Regions from separate parts of the Streptomyces sp. NPDC102490 genome, predicted to be linked through region 4. Evidence: riboswitches for the same ligand, from Rfam matches in the RefSeq annotation. Region 4 holds a riboswitch; each other region holds the start of a gene.
The links. Region 4 has a riboswitch for cobalamin ahead of ACIRGB_RS28360 (energy-coupling factor ABC transporter permease). Riboswitches for the same ligand answer to the same signal wherever they lie in the genome.
Positions count from the first base shown of each region.

Region 1 (7,632 bases), on a different contig from region 4:
CCGCGTCGGGGAGTTCGGTGCCCAGCACGTCGCGCACCAGACCCGGTACGGCCGCCGGGTCCCACTCCCGCAGCTCCATCCCCTCCGCCACCCGGCGGCACAGCTGCTCGAGGAGGTCGATCGCGTCGGCCGCCGACCGGGCCGGGCCGTCCACCAGCTCCGTCAGCTCCACCGGCACCTTCACCGGGGCACCGGGCTCGGCCAGCAGCTCCTTCTCCACCAGGCCGAAGTACTCGGCCAGGGACGCCCTCAGGCCCGGCAGGGCGTTCGCCTGCCCACCCCACACCTGCGAGGCGCGCAGGACCGCCAGGACCAGGTTGACGCGCGGCTCGCCGACCGGGCCGCCGCCCAGGACGTGCAGGCCGTCGCGGATCTGCACGTCCTTGATCTCGCACAGGTAGCCGTCGATGTGCATGACGAACTCGTCGAACGCGTCGTCGTCCGGCTGGTCGTCCACGTGCAGGTCGTGGTGGAGCTCGGCCGCCTTGACCAGCGTCCAGATCTGCGCCCGGACCGCCGGCGCCTTCGTCGGGTCCAGGTCGGAGACGAGCGCGTACTCGTCGAGCAGCTGCTCCAGCTTGGCCAGGTCGCCGTAGGTGTCGGCGCGGGCCATGGGCGGGACGAGGTGGTCGACGACGGTGGCGTGGCCGCGCCGCTTGGCCTGGGTGCCCTCGCCGGGGTCGTTGACGATGAACGGGTAGATCAGCGGCAGGTCGCCGAGTACGGCGTCCGGTGCGCAGCCCGCGCTCAGGCCGAGGCCCTTGCCCGGCAGCCACTCCATCGTGCCGTGCTTGCCCATGTGCACGATCGCGTCGGCGCCGAAACTGTGCTCCAGCCACCGGTAGGCGGCCATGTAGTGGTGCGACGGGGGCATGTCCGGGTCGTGGTAGATCGCGATCGGGTTCTCCCCGAAGCCGCGCGGCGGCTGGATCATGACGACGACGTTTCCGAACTGGAGGGACGCCAGCACGATGTCGTCGCCGTCGACGTACAGCGAGCCCGGCGGCTCGCCCCACGCCTCGGTCATCGCGTCCCGCAGTTGCGGGTCCAGCGTCTCGAACCAGGCCCGGTAGTCGGCCAGCGGCACCCGCGCGGGCGCGGCGGCGAGCTGGTCCTCGGTCAGCCACTCCACGTCGTGGCCGCCGGCCGCGATCAGCCGGTGGATCAGCTCGTCGCCCTCGGACGGGTAGCCGGTGACCCCGTACCCCGCGTCCCTGAGCGCGTCCAGCACCCGCACCGCCGACGCCGGGGTGTCGAGACCGACCGCGTTGCCGACGCGGGAGTGCTTGGTCGGGTACGCCGTGAAGACCAGCGCGAGCTTCTTGTCGGCGTTCGGCTTGTGCCCGAGCGCCGCGTGCCGGACGGCGATCCCGGCGACCCGCGCGGCCCGCTCGGGGTCGGCGACGTAGACCGGCACCTCGTCGGGACCCTGCTCCTTGAAGGAGAACGGCACGGTGACCAGGCGCCCGTCGAACTCCGGGATCGCGACCTGCATCGCCGCGTCCATGGGGGAGAGGGCGGCGTCGGAGGACTCCCAGGCGGCCCGGGAGGTGGTGAGGCAGAGCCCTTGCAGCACCGGCACGTTCAGGTCGGCCAGCGCCCCGACGTCCCACGCCTCCTCGTCACCGCCCGCCGAGGCCTGCGAGGCGTGCGTGCCGCCCGCCGCGAGGACGGTGGCGACCAGGGCGTCGGTCCGGCCCAGCAGCTCGTACAGCCCGGGGTCCGCGCCGCGCAGCGAACCGCAGTACACGGGCAGGGCGTTGGCGCCGCGCGCCTCGATCGCGTCGCACAGCGTGTCGACGAACGCGGTGTTGCCGCTGAGCTGGTGGGCGCGGTAGAAGAGCACGCCGACCGTGGGGCGGCCCTCGGTGAAGACACGCTCACCGTGGACGCCGTACTCCGGCATCTTCCGGGGTTCGTCGAAGCCCTCGCCGGTCAGCAGCACCGTGTCCGACAGGAACCGGGCGAGCTGGGTGAGGTTGTCCGGGCCGCCCTCGACCAGGTAGCGCAGCGCCTGCGCCACCACCCCGGCCGGGACCGAGGACTCGGCCATCAGCTCCGCGTCCGGCACGCTCTCGCCGCCGAGCAGGACGGTCGGGATGCCGGCGGCCTTCAGCGCGGCCAGCCCGTCCTCCCAGGCGCGCTTGCCGCCGAGCAGGCGCACCACGGCGAGGTCCGCGCCCTCGACCAGGCCCGGCAGTTCCTCCCGGACGTCGACCCGGGTCGGGTTGCCGATCCGGTAGGCGGCGTCCGACGCGCGGGCCGCCAGCAGGTCCGTGTCGGCGGTCGACAACAACAACACTGTGCTCATGCGGGCGCTCCCGGTGGAATGAAGGGCAGTCCTTGCGGCGCGCCGGACTCGATGAGCCGCCACAGCGCGTCGGTGTCCGCGTGGTGTTCGATCAGATCGCCGAGCCGGTCGAGCTGCTCCTCGCGCAGCGCGGCGAACGAGGTGTCGGGGGCCGGTACGAAGCGGCGGCCCGCGGCGGCGGCCACCTCGCGCAGGAACGCCCGCCGGAAGCCGTCCGACTCCAGCGAACCGTGCCAGTGGGTGCCCCAGGTCTGTCCGACCCGGCAGCCGTCCAAGAAGGGCTCCCCGCCCGTCACTTCGGCGACCCCGTGGTGGATCTCGTACCCCTCGACCCGCTCGCCGAGGGCCTCGCCCACCGGCCGGGTGAGGGTCTTCTCGCGGGCGAACCGCACCCGCACGGGCAGCAGCCCGAGCCCGTCCACGTGCCCGGCGCGGGACTCGACCTCGTCCTCGATGTGCTCCCCGAGGAGCTGGAACCCGCCGCAGACGCCGAGCACGGGCCGTTGTTCGGCGACCCTGCGGACGATCGCGTCCGCGAGCCCCCGCTCCCGCAGCCACTGAAGCGCCCGCACCGTTCCGCGCGTCCCCGGCACGACCACCAGGTCGGCGTCGGCCAGTTCCTCCGGCCGGTCCACGAACCGCACCACGACACCCGGCTCGGCGGCCAGCGCGTCCACGTCCGTGAAGTTGGACATCAGCGGCACCGCGCAGACGGCGACCCGCAGCACGTCCTCGCCGACCGGCGGCGCGACGGCCGACTCCCGCACGGTCCCGCGCAGCGAGACCCGCAGTCCGTCCTCCTCGTCGATGCCGAGCCCGTGCCGGAAGGGCAGCACGCCGTACGTCCGCCGCCCGGTGAGGCCGTGCAGCATGTCGAGGCCCGGCTCCAGCAGCGACACGTCGCCGCGGAACTTGTTGACGAGGAACCCGGCGACCAGCGCCTGGTCCTCGGGTGCCAGCAGCGCCACCGTGCCGAAGAAGGAGGCGAAGACGCCCCCGCGGTCGATGTCGCCGACGACCAGGACCGGGAGTCCGGCGCCCCGGGCGATCCCCATGTTCACGATGTCGGTGCGGCGCAGGTTGATCTCGGCCGGGCTGCCCGCGCCCTCGCAGATCACCGCGTCGTACGTGGCGCGGAGTTCGGCGAGCGAGTCGAGCACCGTGCCGAGCAGCCGCTCCTGGCGCCCGCCGTGGTAGCCGCGGGCGCTCATCTCGCCGACCGGCCTGCCGAGCAGCACGACCTGGCTGCTGCGCTCCCCGCCGGGCTTGAGCAGCACCGGGTTCATGTGCGCGGTCGGCTCCACCCGGCAGGCCTGGGCCTGCATGGCCTGCGCCCGCCCGATCTCCGCGCCCTCGCGGGTCACGAAGGAGTTCAGCGACATGTTCTGCGCCTTGAACGGCGCCACCTTCACGCCCTGCCGCACCAGCCAGCGGCAGATCCCGGCGGTGACGACGCTCTTGCCGGCGTCGGAGGTGGTACCGGCGACGAGCAGACCACCGTTCATGACGTACGTCCCTTCCTGACGATGCCGCGCGCGGCCAGCCGTGCGCCCGCGCACACGCCCAGCGCCAGCCAGCTCACGCGCCGGGACAGCCGTATCGCCCGGTCGATGTCGCCGGAACCGGCCCGTACCGGGCGTCCCGCGGCGCCGTTGAGGACGGGCCGGTGCTCGACCCGCCCGCCGTAGGAGAGCGTCCCGCCCAGCCGCACGCCCAGGGCACCCGCGAACGCGGCCTCCACGGGCCCCGCGTTGGGGCTCGGGTGCCGTGCGGCGTCCGCGCGCCAGGCCCGCACCGCGCCCCGCGGATCACCGCCGGACACGGTGGCCAGGACGGCGGTCAGCCGGGCGCCCGGCCAGCCCGCGAGGTCGTCCAGGCGGGCCGAGGCCCAGCCGTAGCGGCGGTACCGGGGCGACTTGTGGCCGACCATGGCGTCCAGCGTGTTGACGGCCCGGAAGCCGAGCAGCCCCGGCACCCCCGCCACGGCGCCCCACACCAGGGCGCCCACGACGGCGTCCGAGGTGTTCTCGGCGACGGACTCCACGACCGCCCGGGCGAGGCCGTCGGTGTCCAGCGCCCGCGGGTCCCGCCCGCACAGGTGCGGCAGCCGCGCCCGGGCCGCCTCGACGTCCCCGGCCGCCAGGGCCCGGCCGATGGCGTTCGCCTCGCGGGCCAGCGAGGTGCCGCCGACCACGGCCCAGGTGGCCGCGCCGGTCAGCGCGACGGAGGCGGCGGGGGAGCGGTGTACGGCACGGGAGGCGGCCAGCCCGAGGGCGACGGCGCCACCGGCGCACACGGCGGTGTGCAGGGCGCCCCAACCCCGGTGGTCCCGCCACAGCACCCGTTCCACGGCGCCCGCGGCACGGCCGAACGCGGCGACCGGGTGTCCGCGGCGCGGGTCGCCGAGGAGGAGGTCGCCGAGGAGGCCGGCGGCGGCGCCGTACGCGAAGACGCGTCCGGCACGCACGGGCTCAGCCGGTCACACGGTCGGGGAGACACCTGGTACGGGGCGTCGTGCGGGGGCGGCAGCCGGGCATCGCGTCATGTCCTCACTCAGGGTGTCCACGCCCTGGTTCGAAGAGTCCGGCGGTGAGAGTTCCTGGCTCCCGGGGATTCCTGTTCCCCGGTCACAGTGGCGGGACCGCGCCGGATTCGCACCGGGCTTCCTCTCCTGCCGCCGTAGATGGCCCCGGAAGTCCACCACGGCCCGCGAACACCCGTCAACCTGGCGTTGACCTGCGACGGGGGAGTGTGCGAAGGCCCACACACGAGTGGTGTGCGCCGGCACGCGAAAGGGCGGGGCGCGGAACGGTTCGAGTCCGTTCCGCGCCCCGCCCCGGCGCGTGTGCCCGTGGACCGGGCGGTAATCGAGCGGTGGCCGACCGGCGGTCAGGCGACGATCAGATAGATCCCGTACGCCACCGCCGCCGTGCAGGCCGCGAAGCAGGCGTAGGCGCCGGTGACCGCGAGGGTCGCGGAGCCGCCCTGGGCGGCGGCCCGCTCCTGGCGGGAGAGGCCGACGATGCCGAGGGTGAACAGGCCCACCAGGGCCACCGTGACCACGAGGCTGACGCCGAAGACGGAGCCGAGGGCTGCCCAGTCGATGCTCATGGAGGTTCGCTTCCTTCGTACCCGGGCTGCGGGTTCAGACGGGGGTGGCGGCCGACGGGGCCTTGGGGTCGGAAGGGGCGGCGGCCGGGACGGTGGCCGCCAGGTCCTCGGTCACGCCCGTCGGGGGCGGCGACACGGCGGCCATCGCCGTGGTGACCACGCCGGCCGGCTCGGGCTCCCGGGCGCCGGCCGCGTCGCCGTCGACGACGTTGGTGTGGTCGACGACCTCACGGCGGGAGACCCGCCAGATCGCGAAGCTGGACGCGACCAGGAACACCGCGACGAGGGCCGTGCCCCAGTCGCCGAGGCGGCAGACCCACTCGGCGAGCGCGGCGACCAGGGCCGCGGCCGGCAGCGTCAGGCCCCAGGCGATGAACATCCGGGTGGCCGTGGACCAGCGGACCACGCCGCCCTTGCGGCCGAGGCCCGCGCCCATCACCGCACCGGAGACCGAGTGCGTGGTGGACAGGGAGAAGCCGAGGTGGGAGGAGGCCAGGATGACCGTGGCGGCACTGGTCTGGGCGGCGAAGCCCTGCTGCGGCTGGAGGTCGGTCAGGCCCGTGCCCATGGTGCGGATGATGCGCCAGCCGCCCAGGTAGGTGCCGAGGGCGATGGCCAGACCCGCGCTCAGGATGACCCACACGGGCGGGTCGGAGTCGGGGGCGAGCGAGCCGCCGGCGATCAGGGCGAGGGTGATGATGCCCATGGTCTTCTGGGCGTCGTTGGTGCCGTGGGCCAGCGAGACCAGACCGGCGGAGGCGATCTGGCCGGCCCGGTAGCCCTTCGCGGCGGCCCTGCCGTCGGCCTTGCGGCCCAGCGCGTACGTCATCCGGGAGGCGAGCAGCGCCGCGAGGCCGGCCACGATCGGGGCGGCGATCGCGGGGAGGAGCACCTTGGTGACGAGCACGTCGCCGTTGACCGCGCCGATACCGGCCGAGGCGACGGCGGCACCGATCAGGCCGCCCATCAGGGCGTGCGAGGAACTGGACGGGAGCCCGACCAGCCAGGTCAGGAGGTTCCAGAGGATCGCGCCGACCAGTGCGGCGAAGATGACCTCGGGACGGATGCCGGTCTCGTCGACGAGACCCTTGGAGATCGTGTTGGCGACCTCCACGGAGAGGAAGGCGCCTACAAGGTTGAGGACGGCGGACATCGCCACCGCCACCTTGGGCTTGAGCGCACCGGTCGAAATGGTGGTGGCCATCGCGTTCGCGGTGTCGTGGAAACCGTTCGTGAAATCAAACGCGAGTGCGGTTACCACCACAATCGCGAGGATCAGCGAGAAGCTTTCCATTTACCCAGGCAATCGTTCGAGGTCGTTGGCGCGACGAACGTAGGTAACCAGGGTGAACGGAAGATGAACTGGGCAGGGCGTCACGGTGACCGGAAACGGGGTCGAAGCCTCCCTCTGCGTGCCCGCTCCGATGCTCTCCGGAGACGTTGCTGGCAGGATCACCGCGAGGCCGCTCGGCGGCGGGACGTGAGGGGCGCGCGGGCGCCGGGGAGGAGACGGTGACTGTGACACAGTCGCGGGCCGAGGGCGCAGAAGCGGACCGAAGGACGGCCGAGGAAGCGGCCTGGGCGGACCTCGTCGCGACGGCCCGGCGGACGGTGGCGGAAGGGCTGGTCGTCGGTACCTCCGGCAACGTCTCGGTGCGCGTCGGCGACACGGTCCTGGTCACCCCGTCGGGCGTGCCCTACGACCGGCTGACCCCGGACGACGTGACCGGCGTCGGCCTGGACGGACGCCAGGTGCGCGGCACGCTGGTCCCCACCAGCGAACTGCCCATGCACCTCGCCGTGTACCGCGCCGACCCCGGCGCCCGGGCCGTCGTCCACACCCACGCCGTGCACGCGACGGCGGTCTCCCTGCTCGTCGACGAACTCCCGCCGGTGCACTACATGACCGCCGCGCTCGGCGGCCCCGTCCGGGTCGCCCCCTACGCGGCCTACGGCACCGACGAACTCGCCCGCGCCATGCTCGACGCCCTCACCGACCGCACCGGCTGCCTGCTCCGCAACCACGGCACGGTCACCTACGGCAGCTCCCTCGACCAGGCCTACGACCGCACCGCCCAGCTCGAGTGGATGTGCCGCCTGTGGCTGACCGCCGCCTCGGTGCCGGGCCGCGCACCGTCCCTGCTGACCGCGGCCCAGCTGGCGGAGGTGACGGAGCGCCTGCGGGGCTACGGGCAGCGAAGCTGACGCGG
Region 1 covers NZ_JBIWJU010000010.1:332,920-340,551, forward strand. Annotated here, with positions in the region: gene cobN (cobaltochelatase subunit CobN) at 1-2,311, opposite strand, end outside; gene ACIRGB_RS24675 (cobyric acid synthase) at 2,308-3,816, opposite strand; gene ACIRGB_RS24680 (cobalamin biosynthesis protein) at 3,813-4,778, opposite strand; cobalamin riboswitch at 4,884-5,029, opposite strand; gene ACIRGB_RS24685 (hypothetical protein) at 5,201-5,422, opposite strand; gene pitH (low-affinity phosphate transporter PitH) at 5,457-6,716, opposite strand; gene ACIRGB_RS24695 (class II aldolase/adducin family protein) at 6,941-7,627, shown strand.
Region 1: linked by a shared signal. The riboswitch ahead of ACIRGB_RS24680 (cobalamin biosynthesis protein) and the one ahead of ACIRGB_RS28360 (energy-coupling factor ABC transporter permease) in region 4 are both predicted to bind cobalamin.

Region 2 (7,632 bases), on a different contig from region 4:
GAGGCGGACGGGCCCGCGACGGCCGGCTGGGTGCAGGAACGGCTCGGCGGCGACCTCGCCTACACCACGGTGATCACGATCCTGACCCGGCTGCTCGAGAAGGGTGCCGTCAGCCGCGAGCGTGCGGGCCGGTCCTTCGCCTGGACGCCCGCCTCGGACCAGGCGGGCCTGGCCGCGCGGAAGATGCGCAAGGTGCTGGACGCCGAGAGCGACCGGGAAGCGGTGCTGGCCAGCTTCGTCACGGGCCTCGACCCCGACGACGAGCGGCTGCTGCGCGACCTGCTCGGGCACGCGCGCGCCGCGGAGGACGGCTGACACCGCATGGGGGTCTTCGTCTTCCTGCCCCTGGTCCTGCCGCTGACGGCGTGGCCCGTCGCCAGGCTCGCCGAGCAGCACCTGCACCCGCGGACCGCGACCAGGCTGCTCACCGCCGTCGCCGCCGTGATGGCCCTGTGCAGCACCGTGTGCCTGGCCCTGGTGATGGTGGTCGGCACCGCTCAGCTGCCCGGCAACCCGCTCCCCGACGGCTGGTCGGACCCCGAGGTGCGGGCGGCGGTGCCCTTCGACGAGATCGTCGGCAAGGCGGCCATTCCCGCGCTCTGCGCGGTGGTCGCGGCCTCGGCGCGGGCCCTGTGGCGGCACGGCAGGGTGCGCCGCCGCGCCCACCGCGCGCTGGCCGGGCTGCCGGGCACCGGGGTGGCCGTACTGCCGGACGACGTGCCCTACGCGTACGCGCTGCCGGGTGGACGCCGGGACCGCGTGGTGGTGAGTACGGCCCTGCTCGACTGCCTCGAACCGGGCGAGCGGCGCGCCCTGTTCGCCCATGAGCGTGCCCACCTCGCCGCCCGGCACCACCGCTTCCTGCTCACCGTCCGGCTCGCCGCGCTGGCCAACCCGTTCCTGCGCCCCCTGCGGACGGCCGTGTCCTACACGGCGGAGCGGTGGGCGGACGAGGCGGCCGCGCGGGCGGTCGGTGACCGCCGCGCGGTGGCGACCGCGATCGGCAAGGCGGCCCTCGTCTCCCGCGGCACCCCCGTCGCCACCCTCGCCGGCCTCGCGGCGCCCGGCCCGGTGCCCCGCCGGGTGGCGGCGTTGCTGGGGCCCGCTCCCGCCGTCCGCACCTGGCCCCCGGTGTTCACGTCGGTGGGCCTGGCGGCGTGGGCCGCGGCCGCCGGAACCGCCGTCTCGGCGATGTCGTCCGCGAACGCCGCCGTCACGATGTTCCTCATCCTGCGGGCCGCGACGCCGTTCTGACCTGTTCTCACTCCCTGACGGGCGCTTTCGAGGAATCTCGCAGGTCACAGCGGCGCCGCCGCACCTTTCTCACTCGATCGGGTGGGCGACCAATCCGGAACGGGGCCCGCTCCGGATTCCCCGTGTGAGGGAAGAACCGAGACCCACGCCGACAGCGAACCGGCGGCCGACCCCGGACCCGGGTCGGCCGACCGGCACGTAACGGCGCCGCGTACTCGGCGGCCCGCCGCACACCACTTCAGCTCCGTATCAGCACTGCGCACCACGACTCCGCACCACCCCTCCGTACCGACGCAGCCTTCGTGCTGCCCGTTTTCTGGGAGATTCTCCATGAACGCCCGTATCCGCCGCTCCGCCGTCGCCGTCGTCGCGGCCGCCGTCCTGCCCCTGTCCCTGGCCGCCTGTTCCGACGACGGCGACAGCGGCTCCTCGGACTCCGCCCAGGCCGCCTCCTCGGCCCCCGCGGCGGGCGACGACCAGTCGGCCGGCACCTCCGACGGCATGGCGGACTCCGACGAGCCGTTCGGCCCGGCCTGCTCCACGGTGCCGAAGGAGGGCGCCGGTTCGTTCGACGGCATGGCCAAGGACCCGGTCGCCACGGCCGCCTCGAACAACCCGGCCCTGTCCACGCTGGTCTCGGCGGTGAAGAAGGCAGACCTGGTCGACACGCTCAACAACGCCGAGAACATCACCGTGTTCGCGCCGACCAACGACGCCTTCGCCAAGATCCCGAAGGCCGACCTGGACAAGGTCCTGAACGACAAGGAGACGCTCACCGGCATCCTGACCTACCACGTCGTCGGCCAGAAGCTCGCGCCCGCGGACCTGGAGAACGGCTCCTTCGAGACGCTCCAGAAGTCCAAGCTGACCACCTCGGGCTCGGACGAGTCCTACAAGGTCGACGACTCCGCCAAGGTCGTCTGCGGCAACGTGAAGACCGCCAATGCCAACGTCTACATCATCGACACCGTCCTCATGCCGAAGAGCGGACGGGCGTGGCGGCCCGGGGCCGGGGGCCGGGGGAGCGGGTCTGGCAGTGGCCCGTCCCCCGGCGGGGCGATGGCCCTGTGGTAGCTTGCGCAGGCCAGTCGAACCCACCTGGTGGGTCAGGGAATCCGGTGCGAATCCGGAACTGACGCGCAGCGGTGAGGGGGACGGGCGGGACACGGGCCACTGGGCGGCGTACGCCGTCCGGGAAGGCGTCCCGTCCGGTCGATCCCGAGTCCGAAGACCTGCTGGCACCCGTGCCGCGTGCGGCGCGGGCCGCATCGTACGGACGGGCTTCGCGCATGAGCCCTCGACGCCAGAGGATCCTTCCTTGCCCGCAGCACGCCCCGTCGGCCCCCGACGACTCCGCCTGTCCCGCCGTGCTCTGCGCGGTCCCGTCCTGCTCCTGTCCGGCGCCCTGCTGGCCTCCGGCTGCGGGTCCGGTACGGGCACCGACGACCCGGCCGCCCGGGCCGACGCGGCCGGCTACCCCCGCACCGTCCGCGACTGCGGGCACGACGTCCGGGTCGACGCGCCGCCGCGCCGGGCCGTCTCCCTCAACCAGGGCACCACGGAGATCCTGCTCTCGCTCGGCCTCGCCGACCGCCTGGTGGGCACCGCGACCTGGACCGACCCGGTCATGAAGGGGCTGGAGAAGGCGAACGCCGGCGTCCCCCGGCTCGCCGACGACATACCGTCCTTCGAGACGGTCCTGGACGCCGAACCGGACTTCGTCGCCGCCTCCTTCGCCTCCACCCTCGGCACCGGCGGTGTCGCCACCCGCGAACGGTTCACGGAACTCGGCGTGCCCGCCTACCTGTCCCCGTCCGACTGCGCCGGCAAGGACAACAGCGGCGACGGCGACGGCGTCCGGAACGAGCCCCTCACCCTGGACACCGTCTACGGCGAAGTCCGCGACCTGGCCCGCCTCTTCGACGTCGAGCAGCGCGGCGAGAAACTCGTCGCCGACCTCAAGGCAAGGGTCGACAAGGCGACATCCGGCATCGACGCCTCCGGCGTCACCCTCATGTACTGGTTCGCCAACTCCACCTCGCCCTACCTGGCGGGCTGCTGCGGCGCCCCCGGCGTCATCACCCGCGCGCTCGGCGCCGAGAACGCCATGGACGACACCCACGAGGAGTGGCCGCAGACCGGCTGGGAGACCGTCGCGGACCGGGACCCCGACGTCCTGGTCCTCGGCGACCTCACGCGTAAGTCGCAGACGGCCGAGACGGCGGCGAAGAAGATCGAGTTCCTGGAGTCCAACCCCGTGACCGGGAACATGACCGCCGTCCGCGAGAAACGCTACGTGCTGCTCAGCGGGCAGGCCATGAACCCCACCATCCGTACCGTCGAGGGCGTGGAACAGGTGGCGGCGGCCCTGCGCGCGTTCGGGCTCGCCCAGTGACGTCCGCGAGCCGGACCGCGCCCGTCTCCGGCATACGCGCGCCGCGCGGCGCCCTCGTGTGGGCGGCGGCCGGGACCGTCGCCCTGTGCGTCTCCGTGGCCGTCGCCGTCACCATCGGACCGGCGGACATCGGCGTCGCCGACGTGTGGTCCGTGATCGCCGCCCACCTCGGCGCCGGCACCGCCGCCGGGGACGTGTCCCCGCTCCGCGCCGGCATCGTCTGGGACCTGCGACTGCCCCGTACCCTGCTCGCCGCGGTGTGCGGAGCGGGACTCGCCGTGTGCGGGGCCGTGCTCCAGTCCCTGCTGCGCAACCCGCTCGCCGACCCCTTCGTCCTCGGCGTCTCCTCCGGCGCCTCGACCGGCGCCGTCCTGGTCGTCGTGCTCGGTGTGGGCGGTGGCGCGCTCTCCGTCTCCGGCGGGGCGTTCATCGGCGCGGTCTGCTCCTTCGCGCTGGTGATGCTGCTCAGCCACAGCCTCGGCGGCACCACGGACCGGGTGGTGCTCGCGGGCGTGGCGGCGATGCAGCTGTTCTCGGCGCTCACCTCCTTCGTGGTCATGACCGCCGCCGGCGCCGAGACCACCCGCGGTGTGCTGTTCTGGCTGCTCGGTTCGCTCGGCGGCGCGGGCTGGAGCGACGTGTGGACCGGCACCGCCGTCCTGGCGCTGGTCCTGGCCGTGTGCCTCGGTCACGCCAGGACGCTGGACGCCTTCGCCTTCGGCCAGGACGCGGCGGCCGCGCTCGGCGTCCACGTGGCCCGCACCCGGCTGGTCCTGCTGTGTGCCACCGCCCTGCTCACCGCCGCCCTGGTCGCCTCGGCCGGCGCGATCGGCTTCGTCGGGCTGGTGCTGCCGCACGCCGTACGGGCGCTCACCGGCCCCGGACACGCCCGGCTGCTGCCGGTCTGCGCGCTCGCCGGTGCCGTGTTCCTGGTGTGGGTCGACACCCTGGCCCGTACCGTCCTCGAACCCCAGGAGGTCCCGGTGGGGGTGGTGACCTCGCTGATCGGCGTGCCGGCCTTCGTGCTCGTGCTGTACCGCACCCGGAGGACGCGGTGACCCTGAACGCCGAGCGGGTCTCCCGCACCACCGGTGGCCGGCTGATCCTGGACGGCGTCGACCTGAGCCCGCGCGACGGCGCCATGACGGGCCTGCTCGGCCCCAACGGCTCCGGCAAGTCCACCCTGCTGCGGCTGCTCGCCGGCGTACTCGCCCCGACCTCGGGCCGCGTCACCCTCGACGGACGCCCCCTGGACCGGGTGGGCCGCCGGGACGTCGCCCGGCGGGTGGCCGTGGTGGAGCAGCAGACGGACACCCAGGTGGAACTGACGGTCCGGGACGTCGTCCGGCTCGGCCGCATCCCGCACCGCCGCGCCTGGACACCGGCGTCGGCGGCCGACGAGGAGGCGGTCGCGGACGCCCTGGACCGCACCGGCCTGACGGGCCAGGCCGACCGCCTCTGGCACACCCTCTCCGGCGGCGAACGCCAGCGCGTCCAGATCGCTCGCGCCCTCGCCCAGGAGCCGCGTGAACTCCTGCTCGACGAACCGACCAACCACCTCGACATCCAGCACCAGCTGGACGTGCTGGCCCTCGTCGCCGCCCTCCCCGTCACCAGCGTGGTCGCCCTGCACGACCTCAACCTCGCCGCGATGTACTGCGACCACCTCGTCGTCCTCTCGGAGGGACGGGTCGTGGCCCGCGGCGAACCGGCCGAGGTCCTGACGACGGACCTGGTCGCGAAGGTCTACCGGGTCGACGCCGAGATCACCCGCGCCGGCCCGGCAGGCCGCCCGCACGTGCGTTTCCTGGGCACACTGCCGCGCTAGGAGCCGGGGCGAGCACCCACCGGGGGCGGGCCGGGCTCAGTCGTCCATCAGACCGGCGGCGAGCGTGGCCCCCAGCTCCCAGCAGGCCTCCAGGTCGGCCTTGCCGGGCTCACCCGTCACGTTCACCGCGGGCGCCGCGCGCTGCCAGCCGAGGCCGGTCGTGACCGACTCGATGCCGCGCACCGCGCCCGTGGTGTCGCTGCCCCCGTGCACGTAGTAACCGAAGGGACGGCCCCGCGTCTCGTCCAGGCAGGGGTAGTAGACCTGGTCGAAGAAGTGCTTGAGCGCACCCGACATGTAGCCCAGGTTGGCCGGGGTTCCGAGAAGGAAGCCGTCCGCCTCCAGCACATCGACGGCCGTGGCCGCCAGGGCCGCCCGCCGGACCACCCGTACCCCTTCGATCTCGGGCGCGGTCGCCCCGGACACGACGGACTCCAGCATCGCCCGGCAGTTCGGCGACGGCGTGTGATGCACGATCAGCAAAGTGGCCACACCGGCAGCCTGCCGCGCGGCACCCGCCGACCGCAAACGGACCCCACGGCACCCGGGAGGTCCGTCCCCGGCCGGCGCCCTACTCCTCGGCCGCCCCCGTCTCCGTCAGCTCGCCGTCCGCCAGCCGCAGCCAGCGGCCGACGCCGATCTCGCGCAGGAACCGCCGGTCGTGACTGACGACCACGAACGCACCCCGGTAGGAGTTCAGGGCGCTCTCCAGCTGGCCCACACCGACCAGGTCGAGGTTGTTCGTCGGCTCGTCCAGGAGCAGCAGGTGCGGGGCCGGTTCCGCGCACAGGACGCAGGCCAGCGTGGCCCGCAGCCGCTCGCCGCCGGAGAGCAGGCCGACGGGCAGATGCGCGCGGGCACCCCGGAAGAGGAAGCGCGCGAGGAGGTTCATCCGCTCCGCCTCCGGACGCTGCGGGGCGTAGGCGGCGAAGTTCTCGGCGACGGTGCGCTCCTCGTCCAGCAGGTCGAGCCGCTGAGAGAGGTACGCGACGCGCCCGTCGGCACGCCTGAGGTCGCCGCCCTCCGGCTCCAGGTCGCCGTTGAGCAGCCGTAGCAGCGTGCTCTTGCCCGCGCCGTTGGCCCCGGTCAGCGCGATCCGCTCGGGCCCACGGACCGTCAGGTCGACGCCCGTTCCGGCGAACACCTCCCGCTCGCCGAGCCGGATCCGGAGCCCCTGACCGAGGAAGAGGGTGCGTCCCGCGGGGACGTCGGTCTCCGGCAGGTCCAGCGTGATGCGCTGTTCCTCGCGCAGCGACCGCTCCGCCTCGTCAAGGCGTGCCTTCGCCTCACCGACCCGGCTGGCGTGGGTCTGGCCCGCCCGGCCCGCGGACTCCTGGGCGCCGCGCTTCATGGTGCCCGCGAAGATGCGGGGGAGCCCGGCGTTCTTCAGGTTGCGGGCGGCGTTGCTCGCACGGCGGTCGGCGCGCTCGCGGGCCTGTTGCAGTTCCCGCTTCTCCCGCTTCAGCTCCTGTTCGGCGTTGCGGACGTTCTTCTCGGCGACCTCCTGCTCGGCGCGGACGGCCTCTTCGTACCCGGTGAAGTTGCCGCCGTAGAAGCGCAGTTCACCGCGGTCGAGTTCGGCGATGCGCTCCATGCGGTCGAGCAGCTCCCGGTCGTGGCTGACCAGCAGCAGACAGCCGGTGTAGTCCGTGAGCACGTCGTGGAGTCTGCTCCGGGCGGCCGAGTCGAGATTGTTGGTGGGCTCGTCGAGCAGCAGTACGTCGGGCCGCTTCAGCAGCTGGGCGGCGAGCCCGAGGGAGACGACCTGACCGCCGCTGAGCGTGCTCAGCCGCCGGTCCAGGGCGAGGTCGCCCAGGCCCAGGCGGTCGAGCTGGGCGCGGGTGCGTTCCTCGATGTCCCAGTCGTCGCCGATGGCCGTGAAGTGCTCCTCGGCCACGTCCCCGGACTCGACGGCGTCGATGGCCCGGATCACGGCGTCGACGCCGAGGACCTCGGCGACGGTCAGGTTCCCCGTCAGGGGGAGGGTCTGCGGCAGATGGCCGAGGACGCCGGAGACCGTCACGGAGCCCGCGGTGGGCCGCAGCTCCCCGGCGATCAGCTTGAGCAGGGTGGACTTGCCGGCCCCGTTGGGGGCCACGAGACCCGTGCGGCCCGCGCCCACGGTGAACGACAGGTCCTCGAAGACGGGGGTGTC
Region 2 covers NZ_JBIWJU010000018.1:33,882-41,513, reverse strand. Annotated here, with positions in the region: gene ACIRGB_RS33340 (BlaI/MecI/CopY family transcriptional regulator) at 1-315, shown strand, start outside; gene ACIRGB_RS33335 (M56 family metallopeptidase) at 322-1,254, shown strand; gene ACIRGB_RS33330 (fasciclin domain-containing protein) at 1,585-2,328, shown strand; cobalamin riboswitch at 2,323-2,509, shown strand; gene ACIRGB_RS33325 (ABC transporter substrate-binding protein) at 2,573-3,649, shown strand; gene ACIRGB_RS33320 (FecCD family ABC transporter permease) at 3,646-4,707, shown strand; gene ACIRGB_RS33315 (ABC transporter ATP-binding protein) at 4,704-5,477, shown strand; gene ACIRGB_RS33310 (flavodoxin family protein) at 5,514-5,969, opposite strand; gene abc-f (ribosomal protection-like ABC-F family protein) at 6,049-7,632, opposite strand, start outside.
Region 2: linked by a shared signal. The riboswitch ahead of ACIRGB_RS33325 (ABC transporter substrate-binding protein) and the one ahead of ACIRGB_RS28360 (energy-coupling factor ABC transporter permease) in region 4 are both predicted to bind cobalamin.

Region 3 (7,632 bases), on a different contig from region 4:
CACCGCACAGGTCGCGCGCGAACTGCAGCTCGGCCTCGACGGCCTCCCGCAGCATGTCGGTGACCTCTTGCCCAAGCTCGTCGTCGAACAGCTCCGGCTCCTCCTTGCGCACCGTGTCGACGACGTCGAACGCGAAGGACATGTGCATGGTCTCGTCCCGGAACACCCAGTTGGTGCCGGTGGCGAGGCCGTGCAGCAGACCCCGGCTGCGGAACCAGTAGACGTAGGCGAAGGCGCCGTAGAAGAACAGGCCCTCGATGCACGCGGCGAAGCAGATCAGGTTCAGCAGGAAGCGGCGGCGGTCGGCCTTGGTCTCCAGGCGGTCGATCGACTCGACCGAGTCCATCCAGCGGAAGCAGAACTCGGCCTTCTCCCGGATGGACGGGATGTTCTCCACGGCCGCGAAGGCGGCGACGCGGTCCTCCGGGTCGGGCAGGTAGGTGTCGAGGAGCGTCAGATAGAACTGGACGTGGACGGCCTCCTCGAAGAGCTGGCGGGACAGGTACAGCCGCGCCTCGGGGGAGTTGATGTGCTTGTAGAGGGTCAGCACCAGGTTGTTCGCGACGATCGAGTCACCGGTGGCGAAGAAGGCCACGAGGCGGCCGATCAGGTGCTGCTCCATGGGGCTGAGCCGGGCGAGGTCGGCGACGTCCGAGTGGAGGTCGACCTCCTCCACGTGCCAGGTGTTCTTGATGGCGTCCCGGTAGCGCTCGTAGAAGTCCGGGTACCGCATGGGGCGCAGGGTCAGCTCGAAGCCCGGGTCGAGCAGGTTCTTGGTGTTCTCGTTCATCACTGACAGGCCTCGCAGGACTCGGGGTTCTCCAGGGAGCAGGCGACCGCTTCGGGGTCCGGGCCGGCCTGCACGGGGACGGGGGTGGTGGCTCGGGCGGCGGCGCGGGCGATCCGGGTCGCGGGGCGCGAGCGCAGGTAGTACGTGGTCTTCAGGCCCTGCTTCCAGGCGTACGCGTACATCGAGGAGAGCTTCCCGATGGTCGGCGTCTCCAGGAACAGGTTCAGCGACTGGGCCTGGTCGAGGTACGGGGTGCGGGCGGCGGCCATGTCGATCAGGCCGCGCTGCGGGATCTCCCACGCCGTGCGGTACAGCGCGCGCACGTCCTCGGGGATCCAGGAGAAGCCCTGCACCGAGCCGTTCGCCTCGCGCAGCGCCTCACGGGTGCGCGCGTCCCACACGCCGAGCCGCTTGAGGTCGTCCACCAGGTAGGAGTTGACCTGGAGGAACTCGCCGGACAGCGTCTCGCGCTTGAAGAGGTTGGACACCTGCGGCTCGATGCACTCGTAGACACCGGCGATGGAGGCGATGGTCGCGGTCGGCGCGATGGCCAGGAGCAGGGAGTTGCGCAGCCCAGTCGTGGCCATGCGCTCCCGCAGCGCGGCCCAGCGCTCCGGCCAGGCGGGCGTCACGTCGTAGTGGTCCGGGTGCAGCACCCCCTGGGCCGTACGGGTCTTCTCCCAGGCCGGGGCCGGGCCGCCGCGCTCGGCGAGGTCGGCGGAGGTCTCGTACGCGGCGAGCATGATCCGCTCGGCGATGCGGGTGGACAGGGCCTTCGCCTCGGGGGAGTCGAAGGGCAGGCGGAGCTGGAAGAAGACGTCCTGGAGGCCCATCGCGCCGAGACCGACCGGGCGCCAGCGGGCGTTGGAGCGGGCCGCCTGCTCGGTCGGGTAGAAGTTGATGTCGACGACCCGGTCCAGGAAGGTGACGGCGGTGCGGACGGTGGCGTCGAGGCGCTCCCAGTCCAGGTCGCCGCTCGCGGGGTCGGCGAAGGCGCCGAGGTTGACCGAGCCCAGGTTGCAGACCGCCGTCTCCCCGTCGTCGGTGACCTCCAGGATCTCCGTGCAGAGATTGGAGGAGTGGACGACGTGGCCGGGGGTCGCGGTCTGGTTCGCGGTGCGGTTGGCGGTGTCCTTGAAGGTCATCCAGCCGTTGCCGGTCTGCGCGAGGGTGCGCATCATGCGGCCGTACAGCTCACGGGCGGGCAGCGTCTTGCGGGCGAGCCCCGCCTGCTCCGCCTTGCGGTAGGCCGCGTCGAACTCCTCGCCCCACAGGTCGGTCAGCTCCGGCACGTCGGCGGGGGAGAACAGCGACCAGGTCCCGTCGGCGTCCACCCGGCGCATGAACTCGTCCGGCACCCAGTGCGCGAGGTTCAGGTTGTGCGTGCGGCGGGCGTCCTCGCCGGTGTTGTCCCGCAGCTCCAGGAACTCCTCGACGTCCGCGTGCCAGGTCTCCAGGTAGACCGCGGCGGCACCCTTGCGCCGGCCGCCCTGGTTCACGGCGGCGACCGAGGCATCCAGCGTCTTCAGGAACGGGACGATGCCGTTGGAGTGCCCGTTGGTGCCGCGGATCAGCGAACCCCGGGCGCGGACGCGGGAGTAGGCGATGCCGATGCCGCCGGCGTGCTTGGACAGGCGGGCGACCTGGTGGAGGCGGTCGTAGAGGGAGTCCAGCTCGTCCTTGGGGGAGTCCAGGAGGTAGCAGGACGACATCTGGGCGTGCCGGGTGCCGGAGTTGAAGAGGGTGGGGGAGGAGGGCAGGTAGTCCAGGCGGCTCATCAGGCCGTACAGGGCGGCGACCTCGTCCACGGCCCGCGGGGTGTCGTCCTCGGCGAGTCCGGCGGCGACCCGCAGCAGGAAGTGCTGGGGCGTCTCGACGGCCTTGCGGGTGAGCGGGTGACGGAGCAGGTAGCGGCTGTACAGGGTGCGCAGCCCGAAGTAGCCGAAGCGGTCGTCGGCGTCCGGATCGACCAGCGCGTCGAGGCGGGCCGCGTGCAGCCGGACGAAGGCGGCGGTGCGGTCGGCGATCAGGCCCTCGCGGTGGCCGGTGGCGATGGAGTCGGTGAAGGTGGCGACGCCCTGGGAGGCGGCCTCGGCGCGGATGCCGATGGTCAGCAGCCGGGCGGCCAGCCGGGAGTAGACCGGGTCCTCGGAGATCAGACCGGCGGCCGCCTCCGTGGCCAGCTCGCGCAGCTCGGCCTCGTCGGCGCGGGCGGACCGGCCCCGCAGCGCGGCGGCGGCCACCCGGCCGGGGTCGGCGCCCCGGAGGTCGGCGGTCAGCCCGGTCAGGGTCCGCAGCAGGGCGGCACCGGGTCCGTCGGGTTCCCCGGTCGCCGTCACCGGGGTCGCTGAAGCCGGATCGGCTGGCGCGATGGTCACGTGGAGCACTCCCTCGCTCGGCACGGGGCCTGGCGGAGGGCAGGGGGGCTCACGAGCGCGCACGGCGTCGCGTCCACCGGCCCACTCCACGAGGCCCGGACGTCATGGCACCCGGGCCAAGGCGGCCGGGCGCACTGTCGGCAGGTCCTCGGACTGGACAGGCGTGCGCGCACGTGCGAAGACGTACGGATGCACGCAAGTACACCGTTGCGGGACAGTTCCGGATTCGCACCGGATTCCCCTGCGGCGACAGCGAGCACGAGCATACATCTTGTGCCGGGCTCCGCCGGCACCCCCAGATGTTGTGTCCGGACGGCGTGTCAGTACGTCGTCTCGGGCCGGTGTCAGAGCGCCAGTTCGTAGGTGAGCAGCATGATGTCGTCCAGCTCCGGCACAGGGTTCCAGTCGCGGGCGGGGGTGCGGACGAAGCCGAGGCGTTCGTAGAGGCGGTGGGCGGTGTGCATGGTGCGCTGGGTCGACAGCACGATGCTCGCGCAGCCCGGCACGGACCGGGCGCGGTCGAGGCAGGCCCGCACCAGGGCCTCGCCGGCCCCGCGGCCGCGTGCCTCGCGGGCGACGGCGAGCATGCGTATCTCGGCCTCGCCGGGGCGCGCGATGTCCGCCATGGGGCCGCCGGACGGCACGAAGGTCACGCCGCCGAGCACCCGCCCCTCCGCCGCGGCGACCAGCACCTCGGCGGCCGCCGCCCGCTTGGCCACGTCGCGCAGCTCGTCCAGGTAGGAGTCGCTCTCCCCGAAGTCGAGGAGGCCGTCGCGCAGGTAGGCCTGCGCGGTGATCTCGCCGAGGGTGTCGTACTCCTCGGCCGTCGCCTGTCGGATCACGAAGTCCATGACGCCGAGTGTGCCCGACGGGTACGACAACGGGCCGCCGGATTTCTCCGACGGCCCGCTGAGGAGCGCCGCTAGTGCGAGCTGCCCGCCGTGGCCGGCGGCAGTTCCACCTGGACGCCGGGGTCGCCGGCGTCCGCCGTGTAGTCGCTCGGCTTGGTCTCGTCGACGCCGTCGGGCGCCTTGACCGCCCTCAGGACGAAGGTCAGGACCACGGTGACCAGGACGTTCAGCACGAAGGCGGTGAGACCGATGTAGCCGATCTCGCCGATGCCGGGGATCTCGTCGGAGGAGCCGCCGAAGTGCTTCTGCGTCGGCGAGGCGACACCGTAGGCGGCGACCGTGCCGTAGACCATGCCGACCGCCCAGCCGCCGAGCAGCGCCCAGCGGTGGAACCAGCGGGTGAACAGGCCGCCGACCAGGGCCGGGAAGGTCTGCAGGATCCAGATGCCGCCCAGCAGCTGGAAGTTGATCGCGACGGTCTTGTCCATGCCCAGGACGAAGATCAGCGCGCCCACCTTCACCAGCAGCGACACCAGCTTGGAGACCTTCGTCTCCTGTGCCGGGGTGGCGTCGGGCTTGATGAAGTCCTTGTAGATGTTGCGGGTGAACAGGTTCGCGGCCGCGATCGACATGATCGCCGCCGGGACCAGGGCGCCGATGCCGATCGCCGCGAAGGCCACGCCCGCGAACCAGTCCGGGAACATGTTCTCGAACAGCTGCGGGATCGCCAGCTGGCCGTTCTCCACCTTGACCCCGGCCGCGATCGCCATGAAGCCGAGCAGCGCGAGCAGGCCCAGCATCAGCGAGTACAGCGGCAGGATCGTGGTGTTGCGGCGGATCACCTCACGGCTGCGCGAGGACAGCGTGGCGGTGATCGAGTGCGGGTACATGAACAGCGCGAGGGCCGAACCGAGCGCCAGGGTCGCGTACGTCCACTGGCCCCCCGCGTCCGGTACCACTCCGCCCTTGCCCGCCTCGGTGAACTTGTCGCTCGCCGACGCGAAGATGTCGTCGAACCCGCCCAGCTTGATCGGGATGTAGATGATCGCCACCGCGATGACGATGTAGATCAGCGTGTCCTTCACGAACGCGATCAGCGCGGGGGCGCGCAGTCCCGACGAGTAGGTGTACGCGGCCAGCACGCCGAAGGCGATCAGCAGCGGCAGGTCCTTGACGAACCAGTTGGTGTCCTCGCCGCCGCCGACGCCCATCACGTCGAGGACGGCCTGGATGCCGACCAGCTGGAGCGCGATGTACGGCATGGTCGCCAGGATGCCGGTGACGGCCACCGCCAGCGACAGGCCCTTGGAGCCGAACCGGCCGCGCACGAAGTCCGAGGTCGTCACGTAGCCGTGCTTGTGCGAGACCGACCACAGGCGGGGCAGGAAGGTGAAGATCAGCGGGTAGACCAGGATCGTGTACGGCACCGCGAAGAAGCCGGACGCGCCCGCCGCGTAGATCGCCGCCGGGACGGCCACGAAGGTGTACGCCGTGTACAGGTCGCCGCCCAGCAGGAACCAGGTGACCCAGGTGCCGAACGAGCGGCCGCCGAGGCCCCACTCGTCGAGGCTGTGCTCGTTCTCGGCCCGGCGCCAGCGGGCGGCCAGGAAGCCCATGGCGGTGACGAGGACGAAGAAGAAGATGAAGACGGCGAGTGCGACGCCGTTCACGCCGTCGTTCACTTGGCCCCGCCTTCCCGGCGGGCGCGCTGGTCACGCTGCCAGAGCTTGTACGCGATCACCGTCAGCACGGTGGAGATCAGTACCCACGCCATCTGGTACCAGTAGAAGAACGGAATGCCGATGAAGTCGGGGTCGGACTTGGCGTACGAACCGACCCACAGCATGGCGACGAACGGTGCGACAAGGCAGAGGGCGATGACGACGCGCACCGGCGTCACCGTCGGCCCTCTGTTCACTTCTGGGGCTTGTGACATGCGGTGGCTCCGTCCCCTCGCTGATCACCTGGTGCAGTGCGCACGAAAATGTAGGTGACGGCGTCAAGAGAGCGGAAGACCTCGTCCGTATATCGGTCCTCAACCGCAATGTCGCGTGCCGGAGGGGAGCGGCACCCCTCAGTCCTGGGGACGCTTGAGGCGGGCCACGAACTTGTAGCGGTCGCCCCGGTACACCGAGCGCACCCACTCCACCGGCTGGCCGGTGCGGTCCTGCGAGTGCCGGGAGAGCATCAGCATCGGCAGGCCCACGTCGGTGCCGAGCAGGCCGGCCTCGCGCGGGGTGGCCAGGGAGGTCTCGATGGTCTCCTCGGCCTCGGCGAGATGGACGTCGTACACCTCGGCGAGCGCGGTGTAGAGGGACGTGTACTTCACCAGGGAGCGGCGCAGGGCGGGGAAGCGCTTGGCGCTGAGGTGGGTGGTCTCGATGGCCATCGGCTCGCCGTTGGCCATGCGCAGCCGCTCGATGCGCAGCACCCGGCCGCCGGCCGTGATGTCCAGGAGTCCGGCGAGCCGGTCGTCGGCGGTGATGTAGCCGATGTCCAGCAGCTGCGAGGTGGGTTCGAGACCCTGGGCCCGCATGTCCTCGGTGTACGAGGTGAGTTGCAGGGCCTGCGACACCTTGGGCTTGGCGACGAAGGTGCCCTTGCCCTGGATGCGCTCCAGGCGCCCCTCGACGACCAGCTCCTGCAGGGCCTGGCGCACCGTGGTGCGCGAGGTGTCGAACTCGGCGGCGAGGGTGCGCTCCGGCGGGACCGGTGTGCCCGGAGTCTGGGTCCGGGTCATGTCGAGCAGATGCTTCTTCAGACGGTAGTACTTGGGCACGCGCGCGGTACGGACGGTCGCCCCACCCTCGTTCTCCGCACTGCTGACGTCGGTGCTCATGCTCTGCCTTCCCGGCTCCGGGTGCCGAAGCGACCGCTATCCCTGTCGGCCACGGCTCACATCGTGGCACGGCTTCGTGCCGGGATGGCCCCCGCACGCTCCGTGATCCCTTCTGTATACCCGCGGGAACACCCTTGGTCTAGTCCACAGGCGCGTCGGACGCCGCTGGTACGCGCGTTCGGAGCCATCCCCGCACCGCATTCGGTGGGAGGTGGTACACCCGGTCCCGGTCCGCCCGATCTGTCGCTTGCGCAATGAAAGGTCCCTGCATATCTCGGTCCCATCACGGACGCCGGGACGGAGTTTGAACACCCTTGACAGTCCTATTGGTCTGGGCCAAGCTCCCCGTACTGGTCTACACCATTGGTCCAGGTCCCGGCCCCATGGGCGGTCCGCGTCGACGAGCAACCGCGGGGAGGCAGGGGGGTTGTGTGGCATCCCTGAGGAGGGTTGGCGTGAAGCGCAAGCTTATAGCCGCGATCGGTATCGCGGGCATGATGGTCTCCATCGCCGCATGCGGGGGCGACGGCGACGACGACGGCAAGAAGGCCGGGGCCGACGGCTACGCCGGCGAGACGCTGACCGTCTGGGTGATGGACGGCTCCTCGCCGGACGACTGGCAGGCGGACCTCGCCAAGGAGTTCGAGGCGAAGACCAAGGCCAAGGTCAAGTTCGAGATCCAGAAGTGGAACGGCATCCAGCAGAAGCTGACCACCGCCCTCTCCGAGGAGAACCCGCCCGACGTCTTCGAGATCGGCAACACCCAGACCCCCG
Region 3 covers NZ_JBIWJU010000001.1:224,390-232,021, reverse strand. Annotated here, with positions in the region: gene ACIRGB_RS01055 (ribonucleotide-diphosphate reductase subunit beta) at 1-790, opposite strand, end outside; gene ACIRGB_RS01050 (ribonucleoside-diphosphate reductase subunit alpha) at 790-3,168, opposite strand; cobalamin riboswitch at 3,290-3,451, opposite strand; gene ACIRGB_RS01045 (GNAT family N-acetyltransferase) at 3,513-4,019, opposite strand; gene mctP (monocarboxylate uptake permease MctP) at 4,091-5,701, opposite strand; gene ACIRGB_RS01035 (DUF3311 domain-containing protein) at 5,698-5,955, opposite strand; gene ACIRGB_RS01030 (GntR family transcriptional regulator) at 6,094-6,858, opposite strand; gene dasA (N,N'-diacetylchitobiose ABC transporter substrate-binding protein DasA) at 7,314-7,632, shown strand, end outside.
Region 3: linked by a shared signal. The riboswitch ahead of ACIRGB_RS01050 (ribonucleoside-diphosphate reductase subunit alpha) and the one ahead of ACIRGB_RS28360 (energy-coupling factor ABC transporter permease) in region 4 are both predicted to bind cobalamin.

Region 4 (7,632 bases):
GCGGCCTGGTCGTGGCGCTGGAGCCGAGCTGCACGGCCGTGTTCCGGGCCGACGCGGGGGAGCTGTTCCCCGGCGACCAGGACGTGCGGCGGCTGGCCGAGCAGACGGTGACGCTGTCGGAGCTGCTCACCGAGCACTCCCCCGGGTACCGGCCACCGCGAGTCCCGGACCGGTCCGCGCGGGCGCTGGCCCAGGTGCACTGCCACCAGCACGCGGTGCTCGGCTGGGAGGCCGACCAGGAACTGCTGCGCCGCGCCGGGGTGGACGCGGAGCGCCTGGACTCCGGCTGCTGCGGGCTGGCCGGCAACTTCGGCTTCGAACGCGGTCACCTGGACGTCAGCGAGGCGTGCGCGGAGCGGGTGCTGTTGCCGCGGCTGCGGGAGGAGGACGAGTCGACCGTCGTCCTCGCGGACGGCTTCAGCTGCCGCACCCAGATCCACGAGTTCGACAGCGGCGGCCACGAGGGCGTGCACCTGGCGGAACTGCTGGCCTCGGCCCTGCCGGGCACCGGGGCCGCTTCCGGGACGCCGGGCAGCGCGTACGGCACCGCGCCGGGCGCCCGTCCGGCCGCTCCCGGTCCCCGGGCCCGCGCCCTGGCCCTCGCGGGCACGGCGGCGGCCGCCGTGGGCACCGCGGCGGCGGCGACGGCACTGGCCCGGAGCCTGCGCCGCCGCTGAGCCCGGACACGACGGACGGTCACCCCGCGGGCGCGGGGCGACCGTCCGTCGTGGGCGTGGGGTCTAGGCTCGGGACGGGTTGTCCTGGCGGCTGGCCAGGGCCCAGATCACGAACACGTCGATCGCCATCATGATCACGGACCAGACGGGCGAGTACGGCAGGAACAGGAACTGGGCGATCAGGCTCAGCGAGGCGAGGACGATGCCCGCCACCCGCGCCCACGCCATGTCCTTGAGCAGTCCGAACCCGGTGACGAACACGAGGGCGCCCAGGATGACGTGGACGACCCCCCAGCCGGTCAGGCTCATCTCGTAGACGTAGGTGCCGATACGGGCGTACACGTCGTCCTCGGCGATGGCCGCGATGCCCTGGAGGACGGCGAGCGCGCCGTTCAGCAGCAGCAGTACGCCCGCGAAGACGACACCGCCGGTCACCCAGCCGCTGGTGCGGTCGCCCGAGCGCTGGGCCCAGGAGGCGTCGCCGCCGCGGGACGGCCGGCCGGGAGTGGGTTCGGCGTGCTGGCTCATGAGCGGAGTCCTTTCTGTGTCCCCCGTACGGGGCAGCTGCCCACCGGCGCCGACGGCACCGACAGGTCGTTCAGAGCCTGCGCGCAGCCGGGCCCCCCGGCCACGCGGGCCCGCCGTACGGGTGAATCGCGCACCGGGCGCGCACATGCGGGCGCCCGCCGCCTCACGTTGACTGAGGACACCCGCGCCCCCCGGCGACCGACGGAACGCGGGGCGAAAAAAGGAGGTCGTGTGACGAGTCGGCCGCTGCCCGGACGGGACCCGCTGTCCCGGCGGAGCCCACTCCCCCAGCGGGACCAGCTGCCCCGGCGCAGCCCGAAGTCCCGGCGGGACCCGCTGTCCCGGCGGAGCCCACTGACCCAGCGGGACCCACTGCCCCGGCAGGACCCGCTGTCCCGGCGGAGCCCGAACTCCCGGCGGGACCCGCTGTCCCGGCGGAGCCCGGGGTTCCGGCTTGGCGTGCTGTGTTGGAAGGAGCCGCTGTCCTGGCGGGGCACGCTGCCGCGGGGCGGGCCGCTCGGGCGGGTTTCGTGACCGCGTCGGTGGGCGCCGCTGCGGGGCGGGCGGAGCAGTCGCTGCGGCAGACGCTGCTCAGTCCGGGTTACCGGCGGCTGCTGGTGCTCTGCGTGCTGCTGGGCGTGCCCATCGCGCTGGCCTGCTTCTTCTTCGTCGGGCTCCAGCACGAGATGCAGCACTGGGTGTGGACCTCGCTGCCGAAGGCGGCCGGTTACGACACCCCGCCCTGGTGGTGGCCACTGCCCGCGCTGCTGCTTGCCGGGCTGATCCTGGCGCCGATCGTGACCCGGATGCCGGGCGGCGGCGGCCACCTCCCGGTGAACGGCCTGGGCGGGGCACCCGTCGGCCCCCGCGCGCTGCCCGGCGCGGTGCTGGCCGCGCTGGCCACACTGCCGCTCGGCGTGGTGCTGGGTCCCGAGGCCCCGCTCATGGCCGTCGGCAGCGGGCTCGCCCTGCTGGCGGTGCGGCGGGCGGGCGCGGGCGGCGACCAGCGGGCGAGCGCGATCCTCGCCACGGCCGGCTCCACCGCCGCGATCTCCACCATCCTCGGCGGTCCGGTGGCGGCGGCGGTCCTGCTCATCGAGGGGGCGGGACTGGCCGGCACCCGGCTGGTCGCGCTGCTGCTGCCCTGTCTGCTGGCCAGCGCGGCGGGTGCCCTGGTCTTCACCGGCTTCGGTCAGTGGACGGGCCTCGAGATCGGCGCGCTGGCCCTGCCCGACCTGCCGCCCCAGGCCGGTCCGGACGCGGGCGACTTCCTGTGGGGCCTGCCCACCGCCGCCCTGATCGCCGTACTGGTCACGCTGGGCCGTGAGCTGGGCCGCCGCACCGTCACCTGGACGCGGCACCGCACGGCCGCCCGCACCGTCGTGTGCGCCACCGCGGTCGGCGTCTGCGTCTCCGCGTACGCGCTGATCACCGGCCGCTCCCCGGCCGAGGCGGCGCTGTCCGGCCAGGCCGCCCTCGCCCAGCTCGCCGCGCACCCGCACGCCTGGTCCGTGGGGGCGCTGGTCGCGCTGGTCGTGTGCAAGGGGCTGGCCTGGGGCATCGCGCTGGGCGCGCTGCGCGGCGGCCCGATCTTCCCGTCGGTTCTGCTGGGCGCGGCGACGGCGCTGGCCTGCTCCGGGCTGCCCGGCTTCGGCGCGACCCCGGCCCTCGCCCTCGGCATCGCCGCCGCGGCGGCCGCGGTGACGGGACTGCCGCTGGCCGCCTCGGTCCTGACGGTGCTGCTGATGGGCCGGGACGCCCACGACCAGACACCGCTCATCGTCATGGCGTCGGTCGTCGCGTTCATCGTCGCCCAGCTGGTGCGGCGGACGGAGCCGGAGGCCGGCCAGGCGTCCGGCGGAGCGCCGAGCGGGGCGCCGACGACGGGAGCGGCGGGATGAGGGACCGCCGGACCTCACCCCCGGGCCGTAACCCGAGCCCCAGCCCGCGCCCGCACCCCCGTACCGGCTGGGACACCTTCCGGCCCTGGCTCGTACGGGTCGGGATCGCGGCCGCCGTGGTCGTGGCCTACTTCCTGCTCCCCCTCGACCACCTGGGCCCGCGGCGGCCGGTGCTGAGCTGGGTGCTGTTCGCCCTGCTGCTGACCGTCGTGGCCGTACTGCTGCTGCGGCAGATCCGGCACGTCCTCCTCGACCACCCCGACAGCCGGCCCGGGGTGGTCATCTCGCTGCTGATCGTCCTGTCCGTGCACGTCTTCTCGGCCACGTACTACGCCCTGGCCAAGTCGCCGGGCGAGTTCAGCGGACTGCACACCCGGATCGACGCCCTGTACTTCACCGTCGTGACGCTCGCCACCGTCGGGTACGGGGACATCACCCCGCGGGGCCAGGCGGCGCGAGTGGTGACCATCCTCCAGATCACATACAGCTTCGTCTTCCTCACCGCCGCCGCCACCGCGCTGACCACCCGCATGCGGAGCATGGTGGTCCGCCGGCCCGAACGGGGCGGCCGGTCCCACTGACGGCGGCGCGGCCCGGCCGAGGGCTTGAAGCTGCCGCGGCGTCACCTTCTAGCCTCGGTCGCACACTCGTGGAGGAGCCCCATGACACACGCGACCGACGGCACCCGGCGCATCGGCGAACTCGCGCGGGAGACCGGGCTGAGCATCCGCGCCCTGCGCTACTACGACCGGCTCGGCCTGCTCACCCCGTCCGCCCGCAGCGAGGGCGGCCACCGCTGCTACGACGCCGACGACGTCCGGCGCCTGCACCGCGTACTCGCGCTGCGCAGCTTCGGGCTCCCGCTGGCCGAGATCCGCGCGGTGCTGGACGCCGAGCCGGACCACGACCCGGCGGAGCTGATCCGGCGGCAGCTCGACGTCGTCGAGGAACGGCTGCGGCGGACCGCGGAGCTGCGGGCCCGGCTGCTCGGTGTGCTGGGCGCGCTGGACACCGCGGTGGACGGCTCGGCCGAGGCCTATCTGGAGGTGATCGAGGAGATGACGGCCATGGAGCGTCCCCTGACGCCGGAAGAGGTGGCCCGCATGAGCGACGCGCGGCGCCGCTGGGCCGAGTCGCTCGGCGAGGAGGAGCTGCGTGCCCTGCACCACAGGCGCGCGGAGATCTTCGCCACGATGGACGAGGACGAGCGGCGGCAGCTGACGGACCGGCGGCGCCGGGCGTTCGCGCAGCCCTGAGGCCTGTTCGGCGGTCCGGCGGGGTGCCCGCCGGGCCCGAGGCCCGCTTGTGCCCGCCCCCGTGGGAGCACTACTGTCGCCACGCCTTGGTGAACGGGAAATCCGGTGTGATGCCGGTGCGGCCCTCGCCACTGTGAATCGGGAAGTCCGGCTCCGGCCCTCGCGGGCAGCCACTGGATCGCTTGCGATCCGGGAAGGCGGAGCACGGGCGGTGGTACCCGTAAGCCAGGAGACCGGCCAAGGCGCGTCGTCCATCCACGAGGTGCTGGAGAGGGTCTGCTGAGCCATGCACATAGCCGAGGGCTTTCTGCCACCGGCGCACGCGATCGCCTGGGGTGTCGCGTCCGCGCCGTTCGTCGTCCACGGAGTCCGGTCACTCACCCGTGAGGTCAGGGAGCACCCGGAGAGCACGTTGCTCCTCGGCGCCTCCGGAGCCTTCACGTTCGTCCTGTCGGCCCTGAAACTGCCGTCCGTCACCGGAAGCTGCTCGCACCCCACCGGCACCGGCCTGGGCGCGATCCTGTTCCGGCCGCCGATCATGGCGGTCCTGGGCACCATCACCCTGCTCTTCCAGGCGCTGCTGCTCGCCCACGGCGGGCTGACCACGCTGGGCGCCAACGTCTTCTCGATGGCGATCGTGGGCCCCTGGGCCGGGTACGGCGTCTACCGGCTGCTGCGCCGCTTCGACGTGCCGCTGATGGTCACCGTGTTCTTCGGGGCGTTCGTCGCCGACCTGTCCACGTACTGCGTCACCAGCGTGCAGCTGGCGCTGGCCTTTCCGGACCCGAGCAGCGGGTTCCTGGGCGCGCTCGGCAAGTTCGGGTCCATCTTCGCCGTGACCCAGATCCCGCTGGCGGTGAGCGAGGGCCTGCTCACGGTGATCGTGATGCGGCTGCTCGTGCAGTCCAGCGAGGGCGAACTGACCCGGCTGGGCGTGCTGCTGACCCGTTCCGGCGAGCGGAAGCAGGAGGTGGCGGCCCGATGAGCCGCAACGCGAAGATCAACGCCCTGCTACTGCTCGCCGTGGCCGCGCTGGCGGTGCTGCCGCTGGTGCTGGGGCTCGGCGACCACAAGAAGGAGCCGTTCACCGGGGCCGACGCGGAGGCCGAGACGGCGATCACCGAGATCGAACCGGACTACGAGCCGTGGTTCTCCCCGCTGTACGAACCGCCGTCCGGGGAGGTCGAGTCGGCGCTGTTCGCCCTCCAGGCCGCGCTCGGCGCGGGCGTGCTGGCGTACTACTTCGGGCTGCGCCGGGGCCGGCGGCAGGGCGAGGAGCGGGCGTCGGCGGCTTCCGGGGCCGCGGCGGTACCGCGAGACACCCCCGAAGGGGACTGAGTGCTGCCGATCGACGCGGCGGCGCACGCCAGTCGCTGGCGGCGCCGCCATCCCGTGGACAAGGCGGTGCTCGGTCTCGGGCTGACCGTGCTCGCGATCTCGCTGCCGCCCTGGCCGGGTGCGGCCCTGGTGCTGGTGGCGGCGCTCACGGTGCTGCTCGGCCCGGCGGGGGTGCCCGGGCGCCGGCTGTGGCGGGCGTACCGGGTGCCGCTGGGCTTCTGCGTGACGGGGGCGCTGCCGCTGCTGGTGCAGGTCGGCGGCCCGGACGGGTTCCTGTCGGCGGCCGACGGCGGTGCGGTGCGCGCGGGTGAGCTGCTGCTGCGCACCTCGGCGGCCTCGCTCGGGGTGCTGCTGTTCGCGTTCACCACGCCGATGTCCGACCTGCTGCCGCGCCTGGTGCGGGCCGGGGTGCCCGCGCCGGTCGTGGACGTGGCGCTGGTGACGTACCGGATGAGTTTCCTGCTGCTGGACGCCGTACGGCGTATCCGGGAGGCGCAGGCCGCGCGGCTCGGGCACACCACCCGGACGGCGGCCTGGCGTTCGCTCGGCGGGCTGGGCGCCACCGCGTTCGTGCGGGCCTTCGACCGGGCGGCGCGGCTCCAGTCGGGGCTCGCCGGGCGCGGTTACGACGGCACCCTGCGCGTGCTGGTGCCCGAGGCCCGGGTCTCGGTGCCGTTCACGGCGGCGAGCGTCGCCCTGCTGGCGGCGCTGGCCTGCCTCACCCTCGTACTGGAAGGACCCCTGTCGTGAACGGACCGGCGCGGTCAGCACAACCGGCCCTGGTCGCCCTGCGGGGCGCGTCGTTCGGGTACGAGGAGGGCCCGGACGTGCTGGTGGGCCTGGACTTCGCGGTGCGCGAGGGGCGTGCGCTGGCGCTGCTCGGCCGCAACGGCAGCGGCAAGACGACGCTGATGCGGCTGCTCAGCGGCGGACTGCGGCCGCGCACGGGGTCGTTGACGCTCGGCGGGGAGCCGGTGACGTACGACCGCAAGGGTCTGACCCGGCTGCGGACCACGGTGCAGTTGGTGGTGCAGGACCCGGACGACCAGCTCTTCGCGGCCTCGGTCGGCCAGGACGTGTCCTTCGGTCCGCTGAACCTGGGGCTGCCCGACGCGGAGGTCAGGTCCCGGGTCGGGGAAGCGCTCGCCGCGCTGGACATCGCGGCGCTGGCCGACCGGCCCACGCATCTGCTGTCGTACGGGCAGCGCAAGCGCACCGCGATCGCCGGGGCGGTCGCGATGCGGCCCCGGGTGCTGATCCTCGACGAGCCGACCGCCGGTCTCGACCCGGACGGGCAGGAGCGGCTGCTGGCCACCCTGGACGGGCTACGCGCGGGCGGCACCACCGTGGTGATGGCCACCCACGACGTCGACCTCGCCCTGCGCTGGTCCGACGACGCCGCCCTGCTCACCCCGGACGGTGTGCGCACCGGCCCGACCGCCCCGACGCTGGCCCGCGCCGACCTGCTGCGGCAGGCCGGGCTGCGGCTCCCGTGGGGCGTCGCGGCGGCCGGACTGCTGCGGGCGCGGGGGCTGTTGCCCGACTCCGCCACCGGTCCGCGTACGGCGGAGGAGCTGGCGGCGCTGGCGGAGTGACGGGGCGCGGGCGGGGTGGCTCAGCCCCGGGACTGGCTCAGCCCTGGGACTGACCCTGCCTGGGAGGGGCTCAGCCCTGGGACTGGCTCAGCTCGGCGTCCTGGTCCCGGGCCGCGCTCGCCGCGGTGTCGTCCCCGGTGTTCTCGGCCGCCTGCCGGGCGCGGCGGCCGGGCAGGACGGCGAGGACGATCAGGGTGCCGGCCGCCATGATGATGCCGCCGACGAGGCTGGTCGTCGAGACGCCGTGGGCGAAGGCCTTGTGCACGGCGTCGGTGAGGGCCTGCGCCTGCTCGGGTCCGGCGGACGGGTTGCCGGCGAGGCGTTCGGCGACGGCCAG
Region 4 covers NZ_JBIWJU010000013.1:89,270-96,901, forward strand. Annotated here, with positions in the region: gene ACIRGB_RS28335 (FAD-binding and (Fe-S)-binding domain-containing protein) at 1-677, shown strand, start outside; gene ACIRGB_RS28340 (hypothetical protein) at 741-1,205, opposite strand; gene ACIRGB_RS28345 (chloride channel protein) at 1,736-3,106, shown strand; gene ACIRGB_RS28350 (potassium channel family protein) at 3,103-3,687, shown strand; gene ACIRGB_RS28355 (MerR family transcriptional regulator) at 3,769-4,362, shown strand; cobalamin riboswitch at 4,433-4,619, shown strand; gene ACIRGB_RS28360 (energy-coupling factor ABC transporter permease) at 4,649-5,347, shown strand; gene ACIRGB_RS28365 (energy-coupling factor ABC transporter substrate-binding protein) at 5,344-5,700, shown strand; gene cbiQ (cobalt ECF transporter T component CbiQ) at 5,701-6,450, shown strand; gene ACIRGB_RS28375 (ATP-binding cassette domain-containing protein) at 6,447-7,295, shown strand; gene ACIRGB_RS28380 (MFS transporter) at 7,366-7,632, opposite strand, start outside.